One region of the Bacillus sp. JJ1521 genome, then DNA from elsewhere that is predicted to be linked to it. Evidence: predicted binding sites of a transcription regulator. Region 1 holds the regulator's gene; each other region holds the start of a gene.
What was found. Region 1 encodes Rex, which represses fermentation and respiration genes when NADH is low (regulators of the CRP and FNR family bind a similar motif). Its sites were predicted from a motif close to TTGTGAAATATTTCACAA; they were not measured.
Positions count from the first base shown of each region.

Region 2: V7147_RS04310 (DoxX family membrane protein) is a predicted target of Rex. The motif match lies at 1,758-1,775, and genes of this name have one in related genera.
Region 3: qoxA (cytochrome aa3 quinol oxidase subunit II) is a predicted target of Rex. The motif match lies at 1,346-1,363, and genes of this name have one in related genera.
Region 4: V7147_RS14910 (DUF2249 domain-containing protein) is a predicted target of Rex. The motif match lies at 2,819-2,836, and genes of this name have one in related genera.

Region 1 covers NZ_JBALOX010000019.1:7,957-12,116, forward strand. Annotated here, with positions in the region: gene V7147_RS03845 (ABC-F family ATP-binding cassette domain-containing protein) at 1-1,356, opposite strand, end outside; gene moaC (cyclic pyranopterin monophosphate synthase MoaC) at 1,651-2,142, shown strand; gene V7147_RS03855 (redox-sensing transcriptional repressor Rex) at 2,145-2,795, shown strand; gene V7147_RS03860 (twin-arginine translocase TatA/TatE family subunit) at 2,830-3,021, shown strand; gene tatC (twin-arginine translocase subunit TatC) at 3,038-3,787, shown strand; gene V7147_RS03870 (YdiK family protein) at 3,842-4,051, opposite strand; gene V7147_RS03875 (CPBP family intramembrane glutamic endopeptidase) at 4,055-4,160, opposite strand, start outside.
Region 2 covers NZ_JBALOX010000021.1:37,642-41,801, reverse strand. Annotated here, with positions in the region: gene V7147_RS04315 (PLP-dependent aspartate aminotransferase family protein) at 1-1,010, opposite strand, end outside; SAM riboswitch class I at 1,127-1,236, opposite strand; gene V7147_RS04310 (DoxX family membrane protein) at 1,799-2,305, shown strand; gene V7147_RS04305 (aldo/keto reductase) at 2,433-3,350, shown strand; partial or broken gene ftsZ (cell division protein FtsZ) at 3,906-4,160, opposite strand, start outside.
Region 3 covers NZ_JBALOX010000075.1:26,214-30,373, forward strand. Annotated here, with positions in the region: gene V7147_RS12470 (VanW family protein) at 1-846, opposite strand, end outside; gene qoxA (cytochrome aa3 quinol oxidase subunit II) at 1,423-2,337, shown strand; gene qoxB (cytochrome aa3 quinol oxidase subunit I) at 2,396-4,160, shown strand, end outside.
Region 4 covers NZ_JBALOX010000102.1:1,101-5,260, forward strand. Annotated here, with positions in the region: gene V7147_RS14895 (TIGR04053 family radical SAM/SPASM domain-containing protein) at 1-924, opposite strand, end outside; gene V7147_RS14900 (DUF5316 domain-containing protein) at 1,317-1,610, opposite strand; gene V7147_RS14905 (molybdenum cofactor guanylyltransferase) at 1,762-2,388, opposite strand; gene V7147_RS14910 (DUF2249 domain-containing protein) at 2,531-2,761, opposite strand; gene V7147_RS14915 (hypothetical protein) at 2,963-3,103, shown strand; gene V7147_RS14920 (Crp/Fnr family transcriptional regulator) at 3,257-3,946, shown strand; gene V7147_RS14925 (DUF2249 domain-containing protein) at 4,068-4,160, shown strand, end outside.

The sequences.
Region 1 (4,160 bases):
ACCACCACTTAAGGTTGAAACTATTTTTAACACATCATCCCCGGAAAACAAGAAATTCCCAAGAACAGTACGGATCTCTTTTTCGGGTTTAAGCGGGTATTCATCCCATAATTCATTTAACACCCGTTTATTTGAGGTAAGGTCGGCTTGTTGTTGGTCGTAGTAGCCAACCGTTACATGTGAACCGAAACGAATGGTCCCATTCACATGTTCAAGCTTATCGATAAGTGCTTTCAATAGAGTTGATTTTCCAATCCCATTTGGACCCACTAACGCAATACTATCTTCGCGATAAATATTGAAATTGACATTTTTGATAATGGGTTTGTCTTTTTCATAGGAAACGGAGATTTCTTTTGCACTTAACACGTCATTTCCGCTTTGTCGTTCAATGTCAAAATGGAAGGAAGCTGATTTTTCATCCCCTAATGGCCTGTCCATCAGTTCCATTCGGTCAAGCTGCTTTCGTCTACTTTGTGCACGTTTCGTTGTCGAGGCTCTGACTAAGTTTTTGGCGATGAAGTCCTTTAGTTTTTCGACTTCTTCCTGTTGTTTTTCGTATTTTTTCAGATCAAGCTCATAATTTTCAGCCTTTATTTTTAAATAGTTGCTATAGTTTCCAACATATTTGCTGCTTGTGTGTCTTGAAATCTCATAGACCTGGTTAACGACTTTGTCTAGGAAGTAACGGTCATGGGAAACAATTAAGAGTGCACCAGGATAGCCTTGGAGATATTGTTCAAGCCAGGTAAGCGTGCTAATATCGAGGTGGTTTGTCGGCTCGTCAAGAATCAATAAATCAGGCTTTGTTAGTAATAATTTACAAAGAGCGAGCCGTGTTTTTTGACCACCACTTAAGCTAGATATTTTGGTTTTATAGCTTTCTTCTGTAAAATTAAAACCATGTAAGATGGATCGAATGTCGGCTTCATATTGATAGCCGCCCTGTTCCTTAAAATCGACCTGGAGCTGATCGTATTCTTCAAGTAGCTTTTGATAATCAGTGGGATTTTCAAAAATAGATGGGTCGCCCATTTTTATTTCAAGGTTTCTTAAGTTTTTTTCAAGTTTTTGTAATGATGCAAAGACGGTAATCATTTCTTGCCAGATGGTAAGATTTGATTCAAGCCCAGTGTCCTGTGCGAGGTAATCAATTGTGACACTTTTTGGCTTAATGATTTCGCCGCCATCATGAGACATATGGCCAGCAATAATTTTTAATAGAGTGGACTTTCCGGCACCGTTTCGACCAACAATGGCAATTCGGTCACGGGTTTGTACTTCTAATTTTATATTCGATAAAATAAGATCAGCAGCAAAATACTTTTTGAGCTGATTTACTTGTAGTAAAATCATTGTTTCTCACCTCTTGTTTCTATGAACAGTGTATCTTATATTATCTAAATAGAGCAACTGCAATGATAATGTTCACAGATGTTACAAAGACAGATGTGGTAAAATAGTGTATAGTTTTAGTGGAGGTTCAAAAAGTCCGGTGAAAATGACACATCGAATTTCTTCGTTGGCTTGCTTTTCCGTGCCTCACGTATTAAATACATACGTTCCGGTACTCAAAGCTGCACCGCCTCGAACTTCTTGGTCCTTTTCATCCTCCTTTTAAACATTCAGTCATAGTGGAGGGTTCGATAAATGACATCATTTACCCATTTTAATGAGCAAGGTCGCGCTAAGATGGTAGATATTACGGAGAAATCTGATACTGTTCGTACAGCGATTGCAAAATCAAGTATTACTGTAAATAAATTGATTTATGAGCAAATAATAAATAATGAAGTGAGCAAGGGGGATGTTCTTGCTGTTTCCCAGGTTGCTGGTATTATGGCAGCTAAAAAAACATCAGAGCTAATCCCGATGTGTCATCCATTAGCATTAAAGGGAGTCGACATTCGTTTTAGTTGGACGACTCAAGATGAGTATATTTTACATATTACCGTAACAGTTAAAACAAAAGGCAGTACCGGTGTTGAGATGGAAGCGTTGACTTCCGCATCGGTTTGTGCGCTAACGGTGTATGATATGTGTAAAGCGGTTGATAAAGGGATGGTAATTGGACCAACCTATTTAGCTGAAAAGACTGGTGGAAAAAACGGTGATTTCAAAAGGCAAGTAGCGGGGGAATAAACATGAATTTAGAACAATCAAAAATACCACAAGCAACTGCCAAAAGGCTGCCACTTTATTATCGGTTTTTGAAAAATCTGCATGCCTCGGGAAAGCAAAGGGTTTCTTCTGCAGAGCTGAGTGACGCGGTTAAGGTTGATTCCGCCACGATTAGACGTGATTTTTCCTATTTTGGTGCATTGGGAAAAAAAGGGTATGGCTATAATGTCAATTATTTATTATCCTTTTTTAGTAAGACCCTTGATCAGGATGAGTTAACGAAGGTTACGTTAATCGGTGTGGGTAACTTAGGAACAGCATTTTTGCATTATAATTTTTCAAAAAATAATAATACAAAAATTGAGCTTGCGTTTGATGTGGATTATAATAAAGTAGGCAGTAGTATTGGTGGAGTAAAGGTGCATCATTTAGATGATCTTGAGAATGAATTGCCCGATGATGTAACAGTTGCCATTTTAACGGTGCCGGTTGGAGCAGCTCAGTCGATTACTGACCGCCTGGTAAATAAAGGGATTAAGGGTATCCTTAATTTTACTCCAGCAAGAATCAACGTTCCTGAACATATTCGGGTGCACCATATTGATTTAGCTGTTGAGCTACAAGCACTTGTTTATTTTTTAAAGCATTATTCAAATGATTCAAATGAAGAATAGAAATAGAATTTATAATGTAGGGAGGTGACTCACAGTGGGGAATCTTGGATTTGGTAGTATTCTATTGATCGTATTTGCAGCGTTACTAATTTTTGGACCAAGTAAGTTACCTCAATTAGGAAAAGCAGCAGGTAATACATTGCGTGAATTCAAAAACGCAACAAAAGGTTTAGCAGATGATGACGAAGATGATGTTAAGAAGAATGAAACTCATGATGTGAAGTAATGATAGGATGAGTCACATGAACGAAAAAGAAATGTCCGTTTATGATCATATTGGTGAGCTGCGAAAACGACTGATTTATGTAGTCGTTTTCTTCTTCATCGTTGCTTTAGGAAGCTTTTTTCTAGCAGAGCATGTAATTGTTTATTTGCAAAATGCGGAAGAAGCTAAAGAGCTGACAATGAATGCTTTCCGGATAACAGATCCAATTAAAATATATATGAATTTTGCATTTATTATTGCATTTGTTATCTCCTCCCCTTTTTTACTGTTTCAGCTTTGGGCCTTCATTAGTCCGGGTTTGTATGAGAGGGAAAGAAAGGTAACATTGAGTTATATCCCAGTTTCGGTAATATTGTTTTTACTAGGAATATCTTTCTCTTATTTTATTCTATTTCCATTTGTTGTGAATTTTATGACGCGGTTAGCGGTGAGCCTTGATATAAACCAGGTAATCGGGATTAATGAGTATTTTCAATTCCTGCTGCAGATAACGTTACCGTTTGGCTTTTTGTTTCAGCTGCCAGTTGTCGTAATGTTCTTAACAAGACTCGGAATCGTGACACCGATGTTTTTATCCAAAATACGAAAGTATGCGTATTTTGTCCTTTTAGTCATCGGTGGGTTAATTACGCCACCTGAGATCATCTCCCATTTAATGGTCACCGTGCCGTTATTCGGATTATATGAAATCAGTATTCTCGTATCAAGAAGTGCTTACAGGAAGGTGCTTAAAGCGGAAATGATGGCAGCGAATAGTATGGAATAATTCTGAAAAGCTGCAGTTGAAGTTAGATAATAAAAAATAACCTCCACCGGGAGGTTATTTTTTTGCGTTAGTTACTTTTTTTATTTTGCTGTGTAGGACAAACATACGGATTGCCATACCAAAGTCAAATGTTGCGATAAGTGCAAGTAGCACCGTGGAAAAGTTCCAGACAGACTGCGTTGCATTAGTAATCGCGATATACGTAAAGAATGCACCCAATAATGTGTAAAAGATGCCCATTACAAAAGGTGAAGTTCGTCTCATAAGTTAAAAGCCCCCAATAAATGTCTGTTGCAGCTTCTCAGCTTGCTTCATGATTCTTTCTATATCATCTGCAAAAATTGTCTGAACCACGACAACAAAAGTATTCATC
Region 2 (4,160 bases), on a different contig from region 1:
AAGTACTTTTGTGAAAGCTCATAGGATGGATGGTCCTCTAGCCCCGGATAGGATACCCACTCAACTGCTGGGTGATTTTTTAAATAGTTTGCTAGTTCTAAAGCGTTTTTGTTATGTTTTTCCACACGTAGATGGAGGGTTTCAAGTCCTTGCAATAAATAAAATGCATTTTGTGGACTCAAGCATGAACCAAAATCACGCAGAAGCTGTACGCGAAGTTTTTGGCTATATGCAAGTGTTCCAAAATCATAGGCATATCTTACGCCGTTATAGCTTCGGTCAGGCTCAGTAAATCCCGGGAATTTAGGGTTATTCCAATTGAAGCGACCCCCATCTACAACAAGACCACCAATTGTGGTTCCATGACCACCAATCCATTTCGTTGCAGAGTGTACGACAATATCAGCACCCCATGTAATTGGTTTACAAATATATGGAGAAGCAAATGTATTATCAATAATAAGTGGAATTTCTGCTTCATGTGCAATTGCTGCAACTGCTTCTACGTCTAAAACCTGTAAGCTTGGATTTCCGATAATTTCAGCAAAAACTGCCTTCGTATTTGGAGTGATTGCTTTTCTAAAATTCTCTGGATCTTTCGAATCTACAAAGTGGACCTTAATTCCGTATTTCGGTAATGTGGTTGAGAACAGATTATATGTACCACCGTATAGATTTGTAGCAGCAACAATTTCATCACCCGCTTCTGCAATGTTCATGATCGCTAAGGCAATGGCAGCCATCCCTGATGATGTCGCAACAGCCGCAACCCCGTCCTCTAAAAGGGCAATTCGTTTTTCCAATACATCTACAGTTGGATTTCCAATTCTTGAATAAATATTCCCAGGTTCATCAAGGGCAAATAAACTCCTTGCATGCTCAGAATTATGGAAAACATACGAACTTGTTTGATAAATAGGCACTGCACGTGACCCGGTTGTTGGATCTGGTGATTGTCCCCCGTGTAATAATATTGTTTCTAAATCATAGCTTTCAAATTGATTACTCATATATATACCTCCAATATTTTTATAGGAAAACTAGGAATAGTACTTATACAACTTCAAACCTTCATCATCCAAGCAATAGAAAAAGCCCTCTTCAATAAGAAGAGGGCTTTATCCTCCTCTTATCTTTCAGGTAAAAATACCTGCAGGAATTAGCACCTTTTCAAGAATAATCTTGAAGGTTGCCGGGTTTCGTAGGGCCATGTCCCTCCACCGCTCTGGATAAGAGTCTATATTAAATTAATACGTTCCTGTTTTGCTGTATAAAAGGATTATAGTATGTGAAAAGTCCAAAGTCAAACACTTTTTGAAATATTTTCCCTTATTGGAATTTTCGCTTCGTACTCATTTCTTATTAAAAGCCTTCCAGTCAATGCGGAAGGCCGAGTATCTAATGCAGTTTTGGGATATCGGACATAAATTTGAGTTTATCGGACATTCGGGGGGAGATATCGGACGGAACTTAAATTTTATCGGACAATCCGCCCCTAATATCGGACAAACCCAAATTCAGCAGACCATATTAAAAGAGTTTAGGTTCATCCGGAAGATAGAGTATCCTCCCTATTCCTATGTATGTATTTAGAGCAAAAAAAAGACTATAAAATCATATGTGTCATATTTGTGAAGCCTATTGCATTTATTTGAAATCCGCTGTATATTAAGAGTGTAGAAAGTTAGTGAAAAACTTCACAAACTAACTACAACAAAGCTGGCAGCTAAAAAGCACTCATATTTTTTTACAACAACTTGTGAAGAGTTTCACAAATCAATTATAAGGGGAGATTAGAATGAAAATATTCTTAAAAGGACCTATTATGGCAGTAGTTTGGACAGTATTACGTGTATGGTTAGGTATTCAATGGCTAGAAGCTGGTTTTCATAAAGTAACAGCAGGCGGATTTGATGCAGGTGGATTTATCCAAGGTGCCATCGCAAATGCAGGTGGAGATCACCCAGCAGTACAAGGCTGGTTTGCAGCATTCCTTGAAGGCTTTGCCCTACCAAATATTGAGTTATTCAACGTACTCATCCCTTGGGGAGAATTACTTGTAGGACTTGGCTTAATAGTAGGTTTCGCAACAATTCCAGCATTACTTGCAGGTGCATTCATGAACCTTAACTTCATGCTTGCTGGTACAACAAGCACTAACCCAACGCTTTACACAGTAGCCATTATTCTCTTATTCGCAGGCGCTGCAACTTACTACTACGGTGTAGACAGATTCGCAGTACCTTACCTTACAAAACGAATTAACGAGAAAAAAGCTACAAAAACAGCAGCAAACGTTGCATAACTAAAGTGTTCCCCCTAAGTTAGGGGGAACACTTTTTTTGTGACGTGGCTTTCCATTCATGATTGAAATAGGTAGACTAGAGAGAGGAAACAGTAATAACAGTTCTAAAATTGGAGGTAAATCAACCGTGCGAAAAATAAAACTTGGAACGAGTACATTAGAAGTACCAGTTGTTGGAGTAGGCTGTATGAGGATTAATTCTTTGGAAAAGCCTGAAGCGGAAAAATTTGTGCAAACAGCATTAGAAATCGGTGCCAACTTCTTTGATCACGCCGATATTTACGGTAAAGGTGAATGTGAGGAAATCTTTGCAGATGCAATACATATGAATGATGATGTAAGGGAAAAAATCATTCTTCAATCCAAATGTGGCATTCGAAAAGGAATGTTTGATTTTTCAAAGGAGCATATCCTCAATTCTGTAGATGGGATCTTAAAACGACTCAAAACGGATTATCTTGATGTCTTACTTTTACATCGTCCAGATGCCCTTGTTGAACCTGAAGAGGTAGCAGAAGCATTCGATGTACTAGAGTCTTCCGGGAAAGTTCGTAACTTTGGTGTATCCAATCAAAAACCGATGCAAATTCAATTACTTAAAAAATATGTGAGGCAGCCTATTGTTGCGAATCAACTGCAATTAAGCATCCCAAATGCCCATATGATTGCAAGTGGCGTTACGGGTAATATGCAAATTGACCAGTCCATTAACCGTGATGGAGACGTGCTCGATTTTTGCCGTTTAAATGACATTACGATTCAACCTTGGTCCCCATTCCAATATGGTTATTTTGAAGGTCCTTTTCTTGGCAATGAGAAATGCCCTGAATTAAATCAAAAGATTGACGAAATTGCAGAAAAATATGGCGTATCCAATACGACGATCGCGATTGCATGGCTATTGCGTCATCCGGCCAACATGCAACCAGTTATCGGAACAATGAATGTAGAACGCTTAAAGGACTCTGTAAAAGCAAGTGAAGTTCAATTATCCCGTGAAGATTGGTACAGCATTTTCCAAGCAGCAGGTTATCTCTTACCATAAACCCTCTTAAAGTAAGGGGCTCTGTTTCAAGGTGCAGAACACCAAATAAATATCAAATTAGGCTCTAATTTTTCAACTAAATTAGAGCCTTTGGTTTTTATTGATTTATCAATGATTAGAGTCTATTTAACGTCAATATAGATAACATTTTAGACATTAGATTTTTATAACTAGCAAAAGTAAGATAAACGGAAATTTTCCGACTAGATTCAGAATGGAGTCCGTTTTGGGGTATATAAAGGGAGGTTTTCCGGTTATGCAAAGTAAAACCTTTATTTTCGCATTTTTTGATTCAATAGGCGGAATTTCTCCGTCTAATGAAGCCTTTTTTATCAAAAATTACTTATTAAGCTGAGTTTGTCCGTCTATTTATTAAATCGGATGTTTAATCTGATTCCCTAGCCTGATAAGTGGGGAACCTCTTAATCATCACCTTTTTATCGACCAACGGAAGCCGTTCTCTTTTGGAGTAACCGCAACTATAAAAGCACAAAAAAGCAAGGCGATTCGCATCAGAATTCGCACTTGCTTTGTATTAATTTCTTTCCTTTAATTTTCCGAAAAGCCGGTAGCGATTACGGTCACAATAATTTCGTCCTTTAAATTATCATTAATGACTGATCCAAAGATCATGTTTAAATCTTCATGTGTTGCTGACGATATCACATCGGCTGCTTCCTGAATTTCGAACAGGCTTAAATTTCGTCCACCTGTGATATTTAAAATCACACCACGTGCCCCGCTTATCGATGTTTCAAGCAATGGACTATTAATTGCTTTATGAGCCGCTTCAACTGCACGCCCATCCCC
Region 3 (4,160 bases), on a different contig from region 1:
TGTAATTTTTCGTGGCGTATAATTGATATCCTCCGAAGAATAGATGCTTACGATAAGTGTTCCTCCGTAAACTTTTGCCCGTATTAAAATCGGTTGATTGTATGTATTTTTAAAAAGAAAATCAGGCCCATACCAGCTAACTGTTGCATCGCGTCCCGCGGGAACATAGCCTACCCGTTTACTATGGGAATAGCGCTTAACAATTTCAACCCCGGCAAGGTCGACAGCATTGAATAGGGTGGAGGAAGTTTGGCAAATCCCACCTCCGATACCTTCAATCAGTTCACCCCTAATGATTTCCGGCGCTGGCTGATATCCTCTGGCCGCGGTTCTTTTTCCAACGACCTTATTAAAAGAGAAGGTCTCATTTTGAAAGAGTACATGACTATCGATGGCAGCTGCTGAAAGGGCAATATTTGTAGATCGTTCCTTATTAGAAGAATTAAAATGCGTAACATACTGCCCAATCATTTTTACACGAATTGTTGATAAAAGCTCACTATCAACCCGCGGATAAATTCGCTCCACGGGGACCTCAATGAAATCCTCTTTTCCAAAAAAACGAGAGTAAAATAATTTCGTAAATTTATCCTTATCTAATTTCACACCTACATGTTCCTTAACGATTTCACCCGTTTTGCCTATCTTCGCATCCTTTGATTCCTCATATACTTGCTCATCTAAATAGGTTAGAAAATCTGTATATTTATTGGTGTCCAATGTAGGAACACCGAGCAATGGAAGAGAATATTCAGCCCGATTCACGGTCGCAATCGTATTTCCTTTATAGGTTATGTACAGATTATCTTGAGGTTGAAATTGCTGCACAGAAAAGAAAAGCATCATAGTCCATAATATTTTCAGTGTCCCCACCACCTAATCTTTATCAAATACGCCAAGGCGTATTTGCGCCCAGATTTTTTCGAGCATGCTCGAAAACTTTCCTTTGAAAATCTGTGGCATCCGCCGGAGGCTATAACTTTATTCAGCGGAAGTAGGGGACTTCTGCTGAATAAAGTTAACTTCTTTTTTATAGTATGGATGGTTATTGTCAATTCCATTAAAAATGGGAGAACTTTTTTCATTTTAAAGATGTAACAAATTGTTCAAATTCGAAAAAACACCTGTGATATGCATCACATCAAGGTTTGAGGTGTTTATGTTAAAATAATTCCCTTTTACAAATATTTCCTTCCCTTTTCTGTAACAACTTTTTAAGGCACATGATGTTATCATCATTTACACAGTGATAAAGATTTAAAAAAACTATTTTGTAAAATAAACCTTAGCTGCAGTTTTCAACATATTACGAAAAAAACAAGTAGCTAAAAAATTTTTGACAACTTTGTGAAGTTGTACACAAATTCGTTGCAACATACATAGTTGTTTACTAAGAGCATCCATTCGGAAAGGAGTACGTTTATGAAAATAAAATGGTTTTTCTTATCGATGATTATTACTATTGCCACAGTGCTAACAGGATGTGAACCATTAATGGTCCTCGACCCAAAAGGTCCACAAGCTGCGAGGCAGGCCCATGATATCCTACTCTCAATTGGAATCATGGCAGTAGTTGTTATTGTCGTTTTCGTATTATTAGGATATATGCTTTTTAAATATCGGGCTTCGAAAATGCCAGAGGATTACGAGCCACCACATATTGAGGGAAATCCTTGGGTTGAAGCCATTTGTATTGGGATTCCAATCTTAATCGTTGGATATATGTCAGTTGTATCTGTTCAAAGTAACTACATTGTTGAGTCGGCACCACAGGGCTACGAAGATCAGGAACCATTGGTTATCTATGCATCATCCTCAGATTGGAAATGGCATTTTAGCTACCCGGAAGAGGATATTGAAACAGTAAATTACTTATATATTCCAACAGATCGACCACTTGAATTCAAACTTTATTCATACGGTCCAATCACAAGTTTTTGGATTCCTCAGCTTGGCGGGCAAAAATATGCCATGGCCGATATGATTACGACGTTGCATCTTGCTGCCGATGAGCAGGGCGAATTGATGGGGCGAAACGCAAACTTTAGTGGAAAGGGATTTGCGGAAAACACATTTAGTGTAAATGCCGTATCTCAAAAAGATTTTGAGGAATGGGTAGACGAGGTTAAAGAAACTGCGAAGCCTCTTACCGAGGAAAAGTTCGATGAGTTATTAGAACCAGGCCATCTTGGGCAAATGACATTTACTGGAACTCACCTAGAGTTTTCACCACCGCCAGCTCATGACCATGGATCAGGTGATTCTGAAGAAGGACACGAAGTTCACGAGGAAGATCATACGAAGCACGAAGCACATTCAGAACACAATAGTCATTGATTTTTAAATAAAGCTTGAACGCCGAGTTCACACTTCAATTGAAAGGAGTAACAAACGGATGGAATTCTTTGAACGTTTTGCCATACCACATCCAAGTCCAGCCATCTATGCAGCGATGGTCGCAATAGGACTTACCGTAATCGGAATCGTCGCCGGTTTAACCTATTTTAAAAAATGGGGTTATTTATGGCGTGAATGGTTAACGACCGTTGATCATAAACGAATTGGAATCATGTATTTAATCTCCGCCTTAATCATGCTATTTCGTGGTGGGGTGGATGCAGTTATGCTACGTGCACAGTTAGCTGCACCTGAAGCGAAGCTGTTGGACGCTCAGCACTATAATGAGATATTTACAACACATGGTGTTATTATGATCATGTTCATGGCGATGCCTTTCATCATGGGCTTCATGAACTATGTTGTGCCTCTACAAATTGGAGCACGTGACGTGGCATTCCCACGCCTAAATGCAATTAGCTTCTGGCTCTTCTTTATGGGAGCAATGCTATTTAATATCTCCTTCGTAATAGGGGGATCGCCTGATGCAGGGTGGACTTCATATTTCCCACTTGCAGGCAATGATTTCAGTCAATCAGTTGGTACGAACTACTACATGATTGCGTTACAGATTTCAGGTCTGGGTACAATGATGACAGGGATCAATATGATCACGACGATTTTAAAAATGAGAGCACCTGGCATGACCTTGATGAAAATGCCAATGTTCACATGGACTACTCTAGTTGCTAACTTAATCATTGTGACAGTATTCCCGATCTTAACTGTTTTATTAGCAATGGGAACAATGGATCGACTTTTCGGAACACACTTCTTTGCTAGTACAAATGGTGGTATGGATATGCTTTGGGCAAACCTATTCTGGGTATGGGGACATCCGGAGGTTTATATCTTAATTCTGCCTGCATTCGGTATTTACAGTGAGATCATTTCAACCTTCTCAGGAAGAAACTTATATGGTTACAAATCAATGGTTGGTTCAATCGTCATTATCTCAGTACTTTCATGTCTTGTATGGGCGCACCATTTCTTTACAATGGGGCAAGGGGCTGCTTCAAACAGTTTCTTCTCAATTACAACAATGATGATTGCAGTTCCTACAGGTGTGAAAATTTTTAACTGGTTGTTCACATTATGGAAAGGTAAAATCCGTATGACAGTCCCAATGCTTTATTCAATTGGTTTTATTCCGTTATTCACAATTGGTGGGGTAACCGGGGTAATGCTTGCGATGTCAGCAGCGGATTATCAATATCACAACACCATGTTCCTAGTGGCACACTTCCATAACACAATTATCCCTGGTGTAGTATTTGCGATGCTTGCTGCACTCACCTATTATTGGCCAAAAATGTTTGGCTTTATGTTAAATGAACGAATCGGAAAATGGACGTTCTGGGCACTTTCAATCGGGTTTGTTTTAGCATTCTTCCCGATGTATATCACTGGATTAGATGGTCAGGCTCGTCGTATGTACACATACTCTGAATCAACAGGCTTTGGTCCATTGAACATGCTTTCATTTATTGGGGCCGGAATTATGACAATTGGCTTCATCTTAATTGTTTACAATATTTACTACAGCATCAGATACGCATCTAGAGATATTGGAAGCGACCCATGGGATGCACGTACCTTAGAATGGGCAACACATACACCGGTTCCTGAGTACAACTTTGCGTTAACACCAAGTGTGAATTCAACCGAACCATTCTGGGATGATAAGAAGAATAAGCATAAGCTTTTCCCTGGTAAAATTGAAAAAATCCACATGCCTAACAAAAGTGGACTTCCGTTTATCA
Region 4 (4,160 bases), on a different contig from region 1:
TTTAGCTAAAGGAGTCTCACGCACATTTCCAGCTATTACAGGTAACAATCCACTTGGATACACATCTCCAATATGAGAAATAAAGACAAATCCGCTACCATCGTTTACGCCTTGTGGAGCCCTTCCTAGACCATCAATTTTACCCGTTTTACCCTTCATAAGAGCATCTTCATAGCGAATATGTTTTTCTGTATCCTTTGTTTCGCGCAGTTTTGATTGGATGACAACGCGACGATAATGCTGTGCAGCGGTTGTTTTAATATCAAATTTTACACGTTTGCTTAAATCATATAACCATCGGAACACTTTTTCATGCTCGACTGGAGAAATCATGTCTGTTTCTTTACCGCGACCAGTAGGCACAAGGAAAAAGACGCTCCATAATACACAATCAAGATCCTCTACTAATTTTGCCATTTCATTTAAGGCATGAACATTATATCTTGAAATTACTGTGTTAATCTGAACTGGAATCTCAAGTTCATGTAAATACTTAATAGCCCTCATCGTTAAATCAAATGAACCTTTTGTTCCACGGAAATGGTCATGAATCTCCGCGGTCGGACCATCTAAACTAAACGCCCAACGAGCTAAACCAACTTCCTTAGCTTTTTGAATTGCTTCCTTCGTAACATTTGGTGTTGCACTTGGTGTCATTGAAACACGTACGCCTTTTTTAATTGCATAATCAGCAATATCATAAACATCGGGGCGCATTAATGGGTCCCCACCTGTGAACACGAGCATTGGATTGTTCATCTCATATATTTGGTCGATTAGCTTTTTCCCCTCTTCAAAGGAAAGTTCTCGAGGGTCTCTCGTATATTGTGCTTCTGCACGGCAATGTAAACATTTTAATTGGCAAGCCCTAGTAAGCTCCCAAATGACAATAAATGGGTCTTCGTTATAGTCTCTTTCAAACATGAGGCAAACCTCCTTTGTTAATGTCCACATTTTAACACTATAAAAAAGTGAATTATGTGAGTTACATCACAGATCAAGGAGGTGTTTGAAAAAGTTCACAAATAAGGAAAAGCTCAAGTGCCCGAGAAGAACATCGACTAACAACTACCACGTCCTGTGGCAAACGTCGATGTCAGCACTTCCTCGAAAATGCCAAGCATTTTCTTCGTGCGATGATTATGCTGTCGAAGCTTTCCTTGTCCTGTGCAAGTCCGACAAGCATAAGAAAAAGCCGGCGAGAAGTATGCCTTTTATCCTTCTTGACGGATTGGCTAGACCAGAGAGGGGCTAAGTGCTGAAACTAGAAATCAATTATATGAAAAGTTAATTGAAGAAATATTATTTGAAGAAACTCAAATGTAATTGAGGGTTAACACTACAGCCACAAGTAGGTTTGGTGCCCCCAAGAGGAAAAATAAATAGGAATATCGGATTCTTTTTTTTCGGTCTTTGTTTCTTTCGGTATAGTAGTTCGCTCTTGCACGATCTCCATTTATAAAGGAATCGGACATGATTCCAGCAAGCAGGAAGCAAATAATCCCAAGTGTCCCTGAAATAACTGAAAATGTTTCAAATTGATGAGTAGACAAACCAATGAATAATAGAAGTCCAGAGGTTAATATACCTAAAACTAAGCCTACCCTCAAACACAATCCCTCCTTTTCAAAATATCTGCTATAGATATTTTATCATACTTTTCAGAAAATTATGAGTGTGCTGCGTGAATTTTACAACAAAAGCAAATGGAGGCCGGCACAATGTGAGTCACAAAGACATTGCCACTCAGACGTGGCGTTTTTAGTCTTTGTTCCTTGTATCAGTCATTGGTTTTTGTTGAATTTTTTCATATTCTGTTTGGTTGTTGATGTTTTCGAATTCCAAGCCTTGTAACTGAAGGTCTTGATTTGTTACGTATTTGACGTGGCAAGAGTCTAGCAAATGGCTCATTTTTAAATGTTGACCTTTAAGCAATTGTTCTATTTTCTTTGCAACCCTAAAATGGTAAACAGCGATTAAGGGCTGCTGTCTACCATTGATTACCGGAACGACAGCATCGATACTAGGGTCAGTTGTAAAAGTGATTAGTTGCTTAACGAGAACATCCGTCACAAAAGGAGTGTCACAAGGTAAAACAACATACCAATCCGAAACTTCTTTTTGCATAACAGTGAACATGCCTGCAAGTGGTCCATTCCCTTTAAATTTGGGTAAATCCTGAATAACTTCCACTGACGTTTGGCTCTGAAATTGACCGACTAATGCGGGATGGCTTACAATAAGAAGATTGCCCACATTCCCTTCCATTGCCTCTATTGCGTATTCATAAAAGTATTTTTGATATAGTTTGGCAAATGCTTTATGACTTCCGAATCTCCTTGATTCTCCACCAGCTAAAAGTATACCTGTGATTTTTGTTTTATTCATTTGTAACTTCCTTTTACTTTTTCTTCATAGTAGCACGATTGGAACAGTCTTCCAAACGAAACTTTTTCAACCATAAAAAAGGTGCAGGCAAATTCGTAAATTAACTTTGCATACACCTTGAGAGAGATATCGAAATCCCTGATTATTTTTTACCGATTGCAACGCGCCAAACATCCGGGCCTTGTTCAAGGTATTCCCAAGAAAATTCTTCACCGCGTTCCATCATGAATTGGTATTGGAGTGGTCGTGGATCATGGTCATTTGTAAGCTCCATGATTTCACCTGATTGTAAACTATCAAATGCTCTAAAAATGGTAGGGTGCTTATCCTTAGGTGCAAAATCTGGTGCATTTACTTTCGCTGCAAATACCATATTAACATTCCTCCTTTTGTTTTATGAGTCCATTGTATCGAGTCTAATCCAATATTGTAGTGAAACTTATCACGATGAACGTATGTTTTTTATCATATGTCTAGAAAAATATGCGATAATGAAAGTGAATTTCGAAATGCCACGTAAGCATCTTGTCATACCTCATGATTGTGGAATCTAAAGTAATTACGGGGTGAAAAGATGAAAGATTTAGTAGGTACATGTAAGGAATGTGGGAAAGACATTTATTGTTTAGACGGATTTATTAATGGTATTGTTTTAGATGATAAAAAAGGGTTACTTTGCTTTAATTGTGCGGAGGAAAAAGACGATAAAAACTAGGAGTATATTCTCCTAGTTTTTTTGTGTCCATTTTTTGAACATTGTTTTTGATTTCAATACCTATGATATAAATCACAGTTTTAATATCGTGGATTGCTACACTTAAGAAGGAGTTGCCTTTGGTACAGTTAATTTGAACAAGGAGTGAGACCGATGGGAATATCATCCATTCGTGAACAATTGAAAGGAGTTCCATTGTTTCGGGAATTAACCCCGGAAGAACTAGATCCAATTGTTGAAATTTCACAGTCACGATTATATAAACAAAAAATGTTTATTTTCATGCAAGACGATCCACTTGATCGTGTTTTTTTCATTCAATCTGGAAAGGTGAAAATTTATAAGTCTGACATGCACGGGAAGGAACAGATTGTGTCCGTACTCGAAGCAGGAGAAATGTTTCCGCATGCTGGATTTTTTAGAAAAGGTGGATATCCTGCACATGCCGAAGTGATTGAGGACTCGAATATTATTTTAACCCCCATTGATAGATTTGAAGAAATATTATTAAAGAATCCTGAGCTTTGTATTAAAATTTTTAAAGTTTTAGGTGAAAAAATCATCGACCTTCAAAAACGACTGGAGGAACAAATTCTTTTAAATACACAAGAACAAATCATTATGCTGTTACTTCGTTTATGCAGAAGTAACGGAGAAAAGATTGGCAATCGCTTCAAGCTAACTACTCAATTCACTAATCGCGAGCTTGCCAACATGATTGGTACAACACGCGAATCAGTAAGCAGGACGGTTTCAGTATTGAAAAAGAAACAGATTGTAGAAATGACCCCTGATGGATATTACCTATTAGATCACATGAAGTTACATGATGAGATATTTTAGACCAACAGAAAGTGGCGTTCTTTGTCTTTGATCTTTCGGTATTTGTGATTCACGTCACATCATTTCTCATTGAAAATGATTATCATTAGGTTATAAACGTTAATCAAGGGGGATATCAAAAATGAGTCCATTAGAATCAAAAGTTGTTGAAGTAGATGTAAGGGAAGATCTAAAAAATAAAATCGAGCCTTTTCAAAAGATTATGGAAGCAGTA